One region of the Microbacterium sp. CGR2 genome, then DNA from elsewhere that is predicted to be linked to it. Evidence: riboswitches for the same ligand, from Rfam matches in the RefSeq annotation. Region 1 holds a riboswitch; the other holds the start of a gene.
The links. A riboswitch is a leader RNA that binds a small molecule or an ion and turns the genes downstream of it on or off. The one in region 1 is predicted to bind guanidine.
Positions count from the first base shown of each region.

Region 1 (5,952 bases):
TCTTCTCGAGGATGACGACCTCGTGCCCGTCGCGCGCGAGCAGACCGGCAACAGCGAGCCCGGCGATTCCGGCGCCGATGACGACGACGCGGCTCACCGGTCCCGCTCCAGTGCGGTGATGGCCGTCGCTTTCGCGGCGAGAACGGCTTTGACGGGGTTGGGCACTCGCACACGCTTCCGGTAGAGCTCGTCGACGGGGGTCTTCGCGACCCGACGTGTGAGAGCGGCGAACAGGGCGAGGGCGCTCCGAACGGCTGCCCGCGCATCCTTCGGCAGCAGCGGAATCGTCGCGCGGGCATCGTCGAGCTGCCGGCGGATCGTCGCGACCCAGGCGTCCCGATCTGCGTCGGTCAGCCGCGAGGAACCGCCCAGATACCCGCGATGGAGCCTGTCGGTGTCGTCGGCCAGATCCCGAAGGAAGTTCACGTTCTGGAACGCCGCGCCGAGCTGGCGGGCCCCGTGGCGCAGCATCGTCCGCTCCTGCTCGGTGAGAATCGCGTCACGCAGGAACACCTGCAGGCACATCAGGCCGACGACCTCCGCAGAGCCGTACACGTACGTCGCGTGCGCGTCCGCGTCGTAGGAGGCGAAGTCCGTGTCGCTGGCGACGTCCGCCGTCATGGAGTCGAAGAAGGGCTGAGTCAGGTCTTCGCCGATTCCGCACTCGCGCGCCGTGCGCGCGAACGCGTGGAGGATGAGATCGCTGCTGTAGCCGCTGCGCATGGAGCGGTGAGTCTCCGCGATGTAGGAGGCGAGGGCCGCCGACTGCGCCGATGCATCGAGTCCGGCTTGCGCCGCGACGCCGTCCACGATCTCGTCGGCGATGCGCACCATCGCGTAGATGTTGCGCACGTGCTGCCGATGCCGCCGCCCGAGCAGGCGGGTGGCGAGTCCGAATGACGTCGAATACGAGCGGATCACGTCGGTCGTGGCGATCTCCGCGGTACGACTGAATCGGTGAAGCGCCCCGTCGTCGGCGTTCGGCGATGGTCGTCGGCTCATGACCTGCGACCTTCGATGCGGGAGGCGAGCTCCAGGATCGTCCTGCCTGCGCGCGGTGAGAGGTTTCCCGCTGACTCGGCTTCCGCCAGGACGGCCGAGACCGCACCGATCTGCTCCTGCACGAGGCTGCGCACGAAGCGCTCCGCGCCGCATTCGCGAAGTCGATCGCGAATATCCGAGGCCTCCGCTGCTGAGAGGTCGATCGCGCCGAAGCGCAGCTCGATGCTCGGCCAGTGTCCGGTCATGCGGGCATAGGCGATGATCGCCGTCTCTTTGCCTTCGCGCAGGTCGGAGAAGGCGTCTTTGCCGTGCGCATCGGGGTCTCCGAAAACGGAGAGGAGATCGTCTTGAAGCTGATAGGCGAGACCGAGGTGACGTCCGATCGCGGTGAGTTGGTCTTCGGCGGCAGAGATGGACCCCGCGAGGACCGCGGCGGCCCGGAGAGGGAGCACGAATGAATAGGTGGCCGTCTTGTAGGCACTCGTCGAGAGGATGGTCCGGAGGTCCGGCGGGATGATCCCGTCGCTCAGGCCGATGTCGGTGTGTTCGCCCGCCACGGTCTCGAAGATCGTCTCCTCGAGCAACGCCAGAAGGCGCGTGCGCGCATCGGGGGAGACGTCGGCCCGTGCGAATCCGAGGACGGCGGATGCCAGCAGCAGATCCCCCATGAGAATCGCACTCGAACGGGCCCAGTGCAGTGCCGGTTCTGCCGGTTCTGTCGCGCGGCGCTCCACGAGCGAGCCGATGAGGTTGGGGCGGCGCCGCCGGATGAGGTCGCCGTCGATGACGTCGTCATGCAGCAGGAATGCGAAGTGCAGCAGTTCGACGTGAGCCGCGACGTCGACCGCGGCTTCCACTTCCGCGGCGGTGAGGCCGGCAGGAGCGAGCGACCTCCGCAGATCGATGACAAGTCGTGGCCGGATCAACTTCCCGCCGAGGGCGTGCTCTGCCGCCGCATGCCAGAGTGCGACGAACTCGGGGCCGTATTGGGCGGCCGCGGCGCTGCGCTCGGAGAAGCGTCGCCGTAGCGCCTCTTCGATCCGGATCGCGAGGTCCTCTTCCGTGGCCGTCGTGGTCATTGTTCAGACCTCACCGAGCTCGCGAAGGCGAGGAAGCTGCTCGATGAGCCAGGGGCTGAAGGCGAATGGCGCGCGCGCGACCGCTTCTGCCAGTTGCGCCCCGTCGATCCAGGCCCATTCGGCCACCTCGTCCGGATCGGCGACGATATCGCCGTCGATGACGGCGATGTGCACCGGACAGATCTCGTTCTCGACGATGCCGCTCGCGTCGACCGCGCGGTACCGGTAGTCGGGAATGACCAGACGGATGCCGGTCACCGCCACACCGAGTTCATCGAGGGCCCGCCGGCTGACGGCGGCCGTCATCTCCTCGTCGGGACGGGGATGACCGCAGAAGCTGTTGGTCCAGACTCCGGGCCAGGTGCGCTTGCTCAGCGCTCGTCGCGTGACCAGCAAGCGGCCGTCAGCGTCGAACAGGTAGCACGAGAACGCCAGGTGCAGCGGAGTGTCAGTGGTGTGGACCTCGCTCTTGGGCAGGGTTCCGACGATGCTGCCGTCGTCGGCGAGGAGCGTCACCTCATCCATGGCATCTCGCACTCTCATTTAGCTAACCAAGTGAGTAATCAACTTAGCATGAAACTCTTCGTGTGTAACATGATCGCATGGACACGGATGCCGACACCAGCCCGGGGGTGAGCGCGCGGGGTTCGCGCACACGCCAAGGGCAGTCGGAGGCATCCGCTGATTCGCCAGACGGTCTGACCCATGCGGCGATCTACGACGTCGAAGCGAGTGACCCGCGCAGCACTCTGATCGACCGCAGTGGAGTGCCGCCAGAGGACCTCAAGCAGATCGCCGCAGTCATGGAAGCGCTCGCCGGCCTCCGTGACGCGGAGCAGCGGCTGTCGCAGGCCTCGCGGCGCTACATGCGCCTCAACGAGACGGACATGCGTGCGCTCCATTACCTGATCGTCTGTGCGAATCGGGGGCTTGTGGCGACGCCGAGCGGGATCGCTCACCATCTCGGAATCTCCACCGCTGCGATCACGAAACTGCTCGATCGTCTCGAGACCGGCGGGCATACTCGCCGAGCGCCGCACCCGACGGATCGCCGAGCGCTGGCCATAACCATCACGCCCGCGACGCGGCACGCGGCGATGGAGACGGTGGGACGACAGCAGGCGAAGCGGTTCTACGCCGCCGCGCGCCTGACGCCGGCGGAACGGGATGTGGTGATCCGGTTCCTCGCCGATATGACGGACGAGATCACCCTGCGGGACGAGCCCTGGCTCCAGCAGACAGCTGACTGAGCACACGATCGAACTCGCCCCGCACGAAGAGTGCCGGAATCAGTGGGCCGCGTTGTACGCCTCGACCACGGAGGCCGGGATGCGCCCGCGCTCCGAGAGCTTGTGGCCGTTGTCGTTGGCCCAGGCGCGGATCGCAGCGACCTCGGGATTGCGCGCCGGGCGCTTTCGAGACGCAGAAGAGCGGTTCGATCCCGAAGACCCCGCCCGGCGACCCGCGGCGATGTAGGGCTCAAATGCCTGACGCAATTCCTCGGCATGCGCGGAATTCACGTCGATCTCATAAGCAGTCCCGTTGAGCGAGAAATGCACAGTCTCGCCTTCGCCCACCTCGAGAACGCTGCCGTCGATATCGTCTACCAGTTGATGCACAATTCTTCTAGCCATGCGGATGACCATACCCTCGGGTGAGTGCCCCGGCAAGACGAATGGCGGACGTCGCACCTATTCATGGCCGGGATCGATCAGCTTGAGACCAACGATGCAGCCGACCAGGCCCATCAAAAGGAGAATGCGTATCCACGACACGTCCGTGTCGCCGGTGATCATCGCCCAGATGACGGTAAGAGAAGCGCCGATCCCCACCCAGACGGCGTATGCGGTTCCGGTGGGAATGTCCCGCATCGCGAAAGCGAGTCCGACCATCGAAATCGCCAGCGCGACGAAGAAGAGCACGCTCGGCCAGAGTTTCGTGAGGCCTTCCGACTTCCCGAGGGCGGTGGCCCACACAGCTTCGAGGACTCCGGAGACGATGAGTACGATCCACGACATGATCGGTCCTTTCGAACCAGTCTTTTCGCTCGCCGGGTACTGGTTTACCTCGTCCGGAGCCGGAGTTCGCCGACCGGTCTCGATGCTATCCGACCCGCCTGGTCATCGACCGGGCAATATCTGGGCACGGGCTGCACACGGATAGCGGTGTCGTCAGGGGAGGAGTCCTGCTCGCCGCGCTCGTGTGACGGCGGAATGGCGGGTGGACGCGTCCAGCTTCGACATCGCGGTGCCGAGGTACGCCTTCACCGTGCCCTCACGCAGGCCGAGCTGGGCCGCGATCTCCGCGTTGGTCGAACCCAGCGCGGCGCATGCCAGGACATCGGTCTCGCGGCGAGACAGATGCACGGTCGGCACGGGGCCGGTCGCGACGGCCGTATGGTCACCGGCGAGGGTGACCAGTCGCCGTTCGACCTCCGCGATCCGCGCGCGGAGATCCGCATCGTTGATCGACGCGGCGATGCTGCGCAGCTCGGCGAAGCTTTCGCGGAGCTCCTCGCGCTGCGGGGGCGCCACTGGATCGGGTCCGGCGGCGGTGAGCAGGCGCCGCTGCACCTCGTCGCGGATACGCAGCTCGTCGGCGACCGACTGGGCGACCTGCATCGCCGGGGCGGTGGTCACGCCGCCGACCTGCTCTTCGTCCCAGGCGCCCGCGTACAGCACGCCACGCGGACGGCCCTGCACCACGATCGGCAGCGCCAGCAAGGTCTGGATGCCCTCGCCGAGCACGAAGACGTCGTAGTCGTGTGTGATCTGACGAGAGGAGCCGTAGTCGCTGGTCATCCGTGGACGGAGTTCCATCATCGCGCGACCGCCGAGGCCGCGTTCCGGCCGGACGCGGAGCCCGTTGAGGGCGCGGGTGCGGTTTCCGACGATGCTGGTGACGCTGACGACACCTTCCTCGATGAGGCCACCGAAGGCGACCGGAAAGCGCGTGCGTCGAGCGAGCTCGCGCACCGCGTTGGCGACGAGTTCGGCTTCGGATTCCAGCGCGACCGGAGAGCTCACGACTACCTACTTTCGGGGGTGACGGCGCCGTTCCCCGTTTCGTAGCGTCGACCCTATCATTCTGCGCGGCTGAGACGTGCGGAAACGGACGTGTGGCAAGGAGGCCCCATGAGCAGCGAGACCCCTCCGGGTTCGAACGGCGCGATCGACTACATCGCGATCGAGGAATCTCCACGATTCCTCACTTTGAAACGCACGCAGCGATCTTTCATCTTCCCCCTCGCGGCGTTCTTCCTCATCTGGTATTTCGCCTATGTCCTTCTCGCCGCATTCGCGACGGATTTCATGGCGCAACGTGTGTGGGGCGATATCACCATCGGCCTTCTCCTGGGCCTGGGGCAGTTCGTCACGACCTTCGCCATCACCATGGCCTACGTGTCTTTCGCCAACAGGAAGCTCGATCCTCTCTCGACGGAGATTCGTGAAGACCTCGAGAAAGCACAGGGGCACGCGTGAACATCATTCGCACCGCAACGGACTCCGTCGCCAGCCAGAGCAATCCGATCCTCAACATCTCGATCTTCCTGGCATTCGTCGCGGTGACGCTCTTCATCGTCATCCGTGCGAGCCGCAACAACAAGACCGCGGCCGACTACTACGCCGCCGGACGCTCGTTCACGGGACCGCAGAACGGCTTCGCCATCGCCGGCGACTACCTGTCGGCGGCGTCCTTTCTCGGGATCTGCGGAGCCATCGCGATCAACGGCTATGACGGGTTCCTGTATTCGATCGGATTCCTGGTCGCCTGGCTCGTCGCGTTGCTGCTGGTCGCGGAGCTCATGCGCAACACCGGCAAGTTCACGATGGCCGATGTGCTCTCGTTCCGTCTCAAGCAGCGTCCGGTG
Region 1 is NZ_RBHX01000001.1:59,228-65,179, reverse strand. Features, by position in the region: gene crtI (phytoene desaturase family protein) at 1-97, opposite strand, end outside; gene D7252_RS00350 (squalene/phytoene synthase family protein) at 94-1,002, opposite strand; gene D7252_RS00345 (polyprenyl synthetase family protein) at 999-2,081, opposite strand; gene idi (isopentenyl-diphosphate Delta-isomerase) at 2,085-2,606, opposite strand; gene D7252_RS00335 (MarR family winged helix-turn-helix transcriptional regulator) at 2,684-3,331, shown strand; gene D7252_RS00330 (Lsr2 family protein) at 3,371-3,727, opposite strand; gene D7252_RS00325 (multidrug efflux SMR transporter) at 3,773-4,099, opposite strand; guanidine-III (ykkC-III) riboswitch at 4,111-4,181, opposite strand; gene D7252_RS00320 (LuxR C-terminal-related transcriptional regulator) at 4,253-5,107, opposite strand; gene D7252_RS00315 (DUF485 domain-containing protein) at 5,216-5,563, shown strand; gene D7252_RS00310 (cation acetate symporter) at 5,560-5,952, shown strand, end outside.

Region 2 (5,952 bases), 3.5 Mb from region 1:
TTGCGCTCCGTACTCGATCATGTGATGAGTCGTTGGGGGGTGCTCGTGCTCTACGCGCTCTCGGACGGGAGGAAGCGATGGGGCGAGTTGCGCCACGAGGTCGAGGGCATCAGCGAGAAGATGCTGTCGGTGACCCTGAGAAAACTCACTTCTGATGGGTTAGTCTCCCGGAAGTCCTTCTCCACGGTTCCCCCTCAGGTGGAATACAGCCTCACCCCTCGAGGTCGGGAGCTGATGGAGCTCATGCTCCCCCTGCTCGGATGGATCGTTGACAACGCTGACGAGATCATCGAACAGAAGTGACGGTCGCAAATGGAAACAACTCGGGGAAGTGGAATGAGGCAAGCGGGCTGGCAACCTGCCCGCCCGTCCGCGTGCGCTTTCAGACCGAGTAGGAAGAGTGTCGGTCTAGGATGCGTAGGTGAGCGATACCCCGAAAGTTCTGGCTGCGGCGATCGGCGTTCGCGTCAAGGAACGTCGAACGATGTTGCGGTGGACCCTCGACAGGCTTGCCGAGCAGGCGGGGGTCAGCCGCCGCGTCATCGTGAACATCGAGCAGGGCTCGACCAACCCGAACATCGGCACACTGCTCCGCGTGAGCGACGCTCTTGGCGTGGGTCTGCCAGAGCTCGTCGAACCGCCGGAACTTGACCTCGCGCGGGTGACGCGCGACGGTGATGGTGCTGTCCTCTGGACCGGTGAACATGGCGGACGTGCTGTGCTCGTCGCCGGCACGAAGTCGCCGAACGTGATCGAGCTCTGGGAGTGGTCCTTGGGAATCGGAGATCGACACAGCAGCGAACCCCACGTGAGCGGCACGCGGGAGCTCCTGCAGGTACTCGCCGGCACTGTGGAAGTGATCGTCGGCGCGGAGACCTTCACGCTGGAACTCCACGACGCGATCACCTTCAGAGGCGATGAGCAGCATGCCTACGCGAACGCGGGCGCCGTCGAGGCGCGATTCGCTCTCACGGTGTTCGAACCCGTTCCCGGTGGCGCCCACCGCTGACGAGGGTTTATTTCGGGGCGAATATCCCCCGATACCTCGAGCGGAAGTCAGCTCCAGGCCACTTGCGGAGGCGGTGTCTTCTCGTCTCCCGAAGGAACGAGCTTGAGCCCGATGACAGCCGCGATGATCCCGATGATGAAGATGATCTTCCCTGGGGAGGCGGGTTCCGTCCCCGTGAGCATGGCGTACGCCACGGTGAGGGCGGCGCCGACACCGACCCAAACGGCATAGGCCGTGCCGATAGGGATGGTTTTCACCGCCCAGCCGAGCCCGGTCATGCTGAGGACGACGGCCACGATAAAGACGGCCACGGCCGCCGGCTGGGAGAACCCCTCGGACAGGCCGAGCGCGGTGGCCCAGACAGCCTCGAAGACGGCGCTGATCAAGAGCACGATCCAGGGCATCAGCTGACCGCCTTGAGTCCGATGACCGACCCGATCAGGAGCAGCAGCAGCAGCACTCTGGCCATGGTCGGCTTCTCCTGCTTGGTGATGAATCCCCACACCAGCGTCAGCGTGGCGCCGATCCCGACCCACACCGCGTAGGCGGTTCCTGTCGGGATCGTGTTCATCGCCCAGGCGAGGCCGGCGAGGCTCGCGCCCATCGAGACGAAGAAGAGCACGGTCGGACGCCATCGTTTGAAGCCCTTCGACGCGGACAGCGCCGCTGCCCATACTGCTTCCAACATGCCGGACAGGATCAAGATCAGCCACTCCACAGGAGGCCCTTCTGAGTCAGTCTTGTCCGATGCGGGTACTGCTCCCTCGTCCGCGAGCGCTCGTGCTGCGCTCCGCGATGAGCCTAGTGGAGTCACTGGCTCGATTTCCACATTGACTACACCATGTAGTGCAGTATTATGCACTACATGGTTGATCCCACTCGTTCCCTGTCGCAGGCGATCGGCAGGCGCGTGAAGCATGAGCGCACCGCGCGTCGGTGGACGCTCGATCGACTCGCGGAGGCTGCAGGAGTGAGCCGGCGCATGGTCGTCAATGTGGAGAAGGGCGAAGCCAATCCCAGCGTTGCAACGCTGGTTCGCATCAGCGATGCTCTGGGCATCGGACTCCCGAGTCTCGTGGAGGCCCCGACCGCCTCCGAGACCAGGGTCACCCGCCGTGGCGAGAGATCCGTTCTCTGGCACGGACGCAACGGGGGATCGGGTGTGCTTCTCGTTGGCACCCGCACGCCGGACTCGGTCGAGCTGTGGGAATGGAACCTCGGTCCAGACGATGAGCACAGCAGTGATGCCCATGCGAGGGGGACACGCGAACTCCTGCAGGTGCACAGCGGGTCGGTGAGCGTCCGCTCGGGAAACGAGGTGCAGGACCTGGCGGCAGGAGACGCGATCGTCTTCGCCGGCGATGTCGCCCATGCATATGCCAACACCGGCTCCAGTCCGGCGAGCTTCCGGCTCGCTGTCTTCAAGCCCAAAAGAACGAAGCATTAGAGAAAGAGAGGTTGCTGTGGCCACCAATGATGAACTCCAGGCGTTCTTGGACGAAGCCTTCGTCGCGCCGAAGGTCTTCCAGCTGAGACCCGACTATCGGGCTCTCCTCATCGCCGTCGACGGCATCGAACCGGGGGAGAGCGATGAGCGGAGCGAGGCGCTCCTCGTCCGAGCAGAGAACGTCGCGGCGTCAGCGCTCGCCGCCCACCCCGTCGAAGAGCTGCCGCACATCGCCGCCTGGCGCGAGGCGTACCGCGGGTTCGGCGCCAAGCCGCAGCGCACGCGAAACAGCCTCGAGGCGCTGACCCGTCGCGCCGAGAGCGGTCTTCCCCGAGTCAACCGCCTCACCGACATCTATAACGCGATCTCGGTCATCCATCAGCTTCCGCTCGGAGGCGAAGACCTGCTGCAGTACAGCGGATCCCCGCGGTTGACACGAGCAGAAGGGACCGAGAATTTCGACACCGCTGCCGCGGGTGAGATCGTGATCGAGCACCCCGACGCCGGAGAAGTCATCTGGGGCGACGAAGTGGGCGTCACCTGCCGTCGCTGGAACTGGCGCCAGGGCCGCCGGACTGCACTGAATGACGAGACCACCAGCGCGCTGTTCATCCTCGATGCGCTGGAGCCGTTGACGGACGAACAGCTCACTGCTGCGGCAGACGAGCTCGTGGGCGCGCTGTTGCACCTCGGCACGACCGTCACCATCGCCCGCCGTGTGCTGGCGAACACCGAGAACTAGGAGAAGAACATGGCAACGCATCCTGACAAGCACGATCCCGACTCCGTCGACTTCCTCACCTGGGCGGTCCACGGAGGGAACAGCATCGATGAGGGCACCGGCGCGGTCCGCACTCCTCTCGTGATGGCCAACTCATACCGTCTGCCGCAGGACCCTGCGTCGATGGACTGGTCTGCGACCGATCGGCTCACCTACGCGCAACGGCGGTGCCAACCAGCAGGCGCTGGAGATCAAGCTCGCGGCGATGGACGGGGGCGAGGCCGCGGCCGCCTTCGCCACGGGTGTCGCTGCCCTGCACGGCGTCTTCTTCACCCTGCTCAGGAGCGGCGATCATGTCGTCGTCTCCAACGTCACGTACGAAGCCGTGTGGCGGTTGTTCTCGGAGCTCTTCCCGGAGCGTTACGGCATCGAGGCGACGTTCGTCGATGTCGGCGATCTGGAGGCCGTGAAGGCGGCGATCCGCCCGAACACGAAACTCGTGCACGTGGAGACGATCGCCAATCCCACGACGAAGGTCGCGGACATCCGAGCGATCGCAGAGATCGTGCACGCCGCCGATGCGCTTCTGACGGTCGACGGCACTTTCACCCCGCCGCCTCTCTGCCGCCCCCTCGCTGACGGCGCCGACCTCGTGATCCACTCGCTCACGAAGTACATCAACGGCCATGGTGACGCGATGGGCGGCGCCGTGATCGGTCGTGCTGAGCTCGTCGAACGCATCCGTCACGACGCGGTCGTCGATGTGGGGGGAGTGATCTCGCCGTTCAATGCATGGATGATCATGCGAGGCTCGGTGACTCTGCCTCTTCGTCTGGCTCAGCACCTCGCCTCTGCGCAGAAGGTCGCCGAGTTCCTCGCGAGCGATCCCCGTATCGCTTTCGTCGAGTACCCGGGCCTCCCGGACCACGGGCAGCACGAGCTCGCCGCCAGGCAGTTCGGCGGACGAGGCTTCGGCGGCATGCTCGCGTTCGCGGTGGACGGAGATTCTGACTCCCAGAACCGCTTCGTTGACAACCTGGGCGTGATCACGTCGGCGGTGTCGCTCGGGCACGACGAGACGCTCATCGTGCACGTCGGCCCTGACGCCCGAGGCGGAAGCGAGAGCTATCCTGCGGGCTTCCTCGAGTACGGTCACCTGCGACTCGCGGTGGGTCTCGAGTCAGTGGGTGACCTCATAGCCGACATTCGCAACGCGCTCGACAAGACGGAGATCACCAGAGCCAGGAAGGCGGAGCGGTGACATCCCCGTTCCGCGCGGTGAGCGGGGTCAGCGCCTTCCCGCTGACCCCGCTGGTCGACGACGCACTGGATGCGGACGCTTACGCCAAGCTCATCCGTCGATTGGCGACGAGCGGCGTGGACTCGATCACCGCCCTCGGATCCACTGGCTCTTTTGCGTATCTCGACGTCGAGGAGCGTGCAGAGGCGACGAGAATCGCCGTCGAGAACGCCGGCGACGTTCCGGTGCACGTGGGCATCGGCGCTCTGCGGACCAGCACGGTCCAGCGGCTCGTCGAGTCTGCGCAGGAGGCCGGAGCCGCCGGTGTCCTGCTCCCCGTGATGACGTATCAGGCGTTGTCGGAGGATGAGGCGTTCGGGCTGTTCGAGACCGTGACCCGCGATCTGAGCGTGCCACTGATCGTCTATGACAACCCCGGCACCACGCACTTCTCATTCACCGATGAACTGTACGGGCGGATCGCGCGGCTGCCTCATGTGGCCTCGATCAAGATCCCCGGCGTCCCGGGCGGTCGTGAGGCCGCGGCGCAGCGGGTGAGCGAGATTCGCGCGCACCTGCCGGCGCATGTCACGATCGGAGTGTCCGGTGATCCGTCTGCTGCCGACGGTCTGATCGGCGGCTGCGATGCGTGGTACTCGGTGATCGCGGGGACCCTGCCCGAACCGGCGCTCCGTATTCAGCGTGCGGTGCGCAGCGGTCGGGCCGACGATGCCCAGGCGGAGTCCGAGCGGCTGGCCCCGCTGTGGGATCTGTTCGCTCGATTCGGCAGCCTTCGAGTCATGGCCGCCGTGGCGGAGCACTACGGTCCTGCTGCTCCGCAGAGTCTCCCGGCTCCGGTGCGAGGACTGGCACCCCACGCGGCGCACGAGGCCGTCGCCATCGTCGAGCGACTGGATCGCAGCCTTCGTGATGAACCGCTCAGGCGGTACGGGCGGGGGAGGGGCCGCGCGCTATCTCGCGGCGGCGACCCTCGTCCGTACCGCCGATGGGGGCGCAGTCGTCGGTGTCGTGCTCCTCGTGACGTCGACGGGCGGACCCTCCTGGGTAGCGGGGGTGATGGGCGCATGCATCACGATCCCGCATCTGCTCGGACCCTTCGTCGCGCGCACGCTCGACACCGCACGAGACGGACGGAACGTACTCGCGCTCGCGTGCATCGTCCACGGGGGCCTCCTCGCCGCTGCTGTCGTCGCATACGGTGCTGGATGGATCTGGGCCTGCGCGCTGCTGCTGCTGGGATCGGGGCTCGTCGGCCCGCTGCTCACGGGAGGCATCAGCTCGCGCCTCCCTGCGATCGCAGGACCGGAGCAGCAGGCCCAGCGTCGCGCGCAGGGATGGGACGTGGCCACCTACGGGATCGGTGGCACCGTCGGGCCGACGATCGTCGCCACTGTCGCGGCATGGTGGTCGCCGTCTGCGGCGCTGCTCATCCTGGCGGCCGCCGTGCTCATCGCCGCAGTCGCGGTGCGCCTGCTTCCCGCAGACGACACGCGGACCGATGCCTCCGAGGTTCC
Region 2 is NZ_RBHX01000001.1:3,594,688-3,600,639, reverse strand. Features, by position in the region: gene D7252_RS18010 (helix-turn-helix domain-containing protein) at 25-303, shown strand; gene D7252_RS18005 (helix-turn-helix domain-containing protein) at 422-1,009, shown strand; gene D7252_RS18000 (multidrug efflux SMR transporter) at 1,057-1,413, opposite strand; gene D7252_RS17995 (multidrug efflux SMR transporter) at 1,413-1,727, opposite strand; guanidine-III (ykkC-III) riboswitch at 1,738-1,803, opposite strand; gene D7252_RS17990 (helix-turn-helix domain-containing protein) at 1,875-2,456, shown strand; gene D7252_RS17985 (B3/4 domain-containing protein) at 2,473-3,198, shown strand; gene D7252_RS17980 (PLP-dependent aspartate aminotransferase family protein) at 3,443-4,438, shown strand; partial or broken gene D7252_RS20530 (dihydrodipicolinate synthase family protein) at 4,435-5,310, shown strand; gene D7252_RS20525 (hypothetical protein) at 5,348-5,952, shown strand, end outside.
Region 2: it holds a riboswitch for guanidine, as region 1 does, so the genes downstream of both, D7252_RS17995 (multidrug efflux SMR transporter) here and D7252_RS00325 (multidrug efflux SMR transporter) in region 1, are expected to answer to the same signal.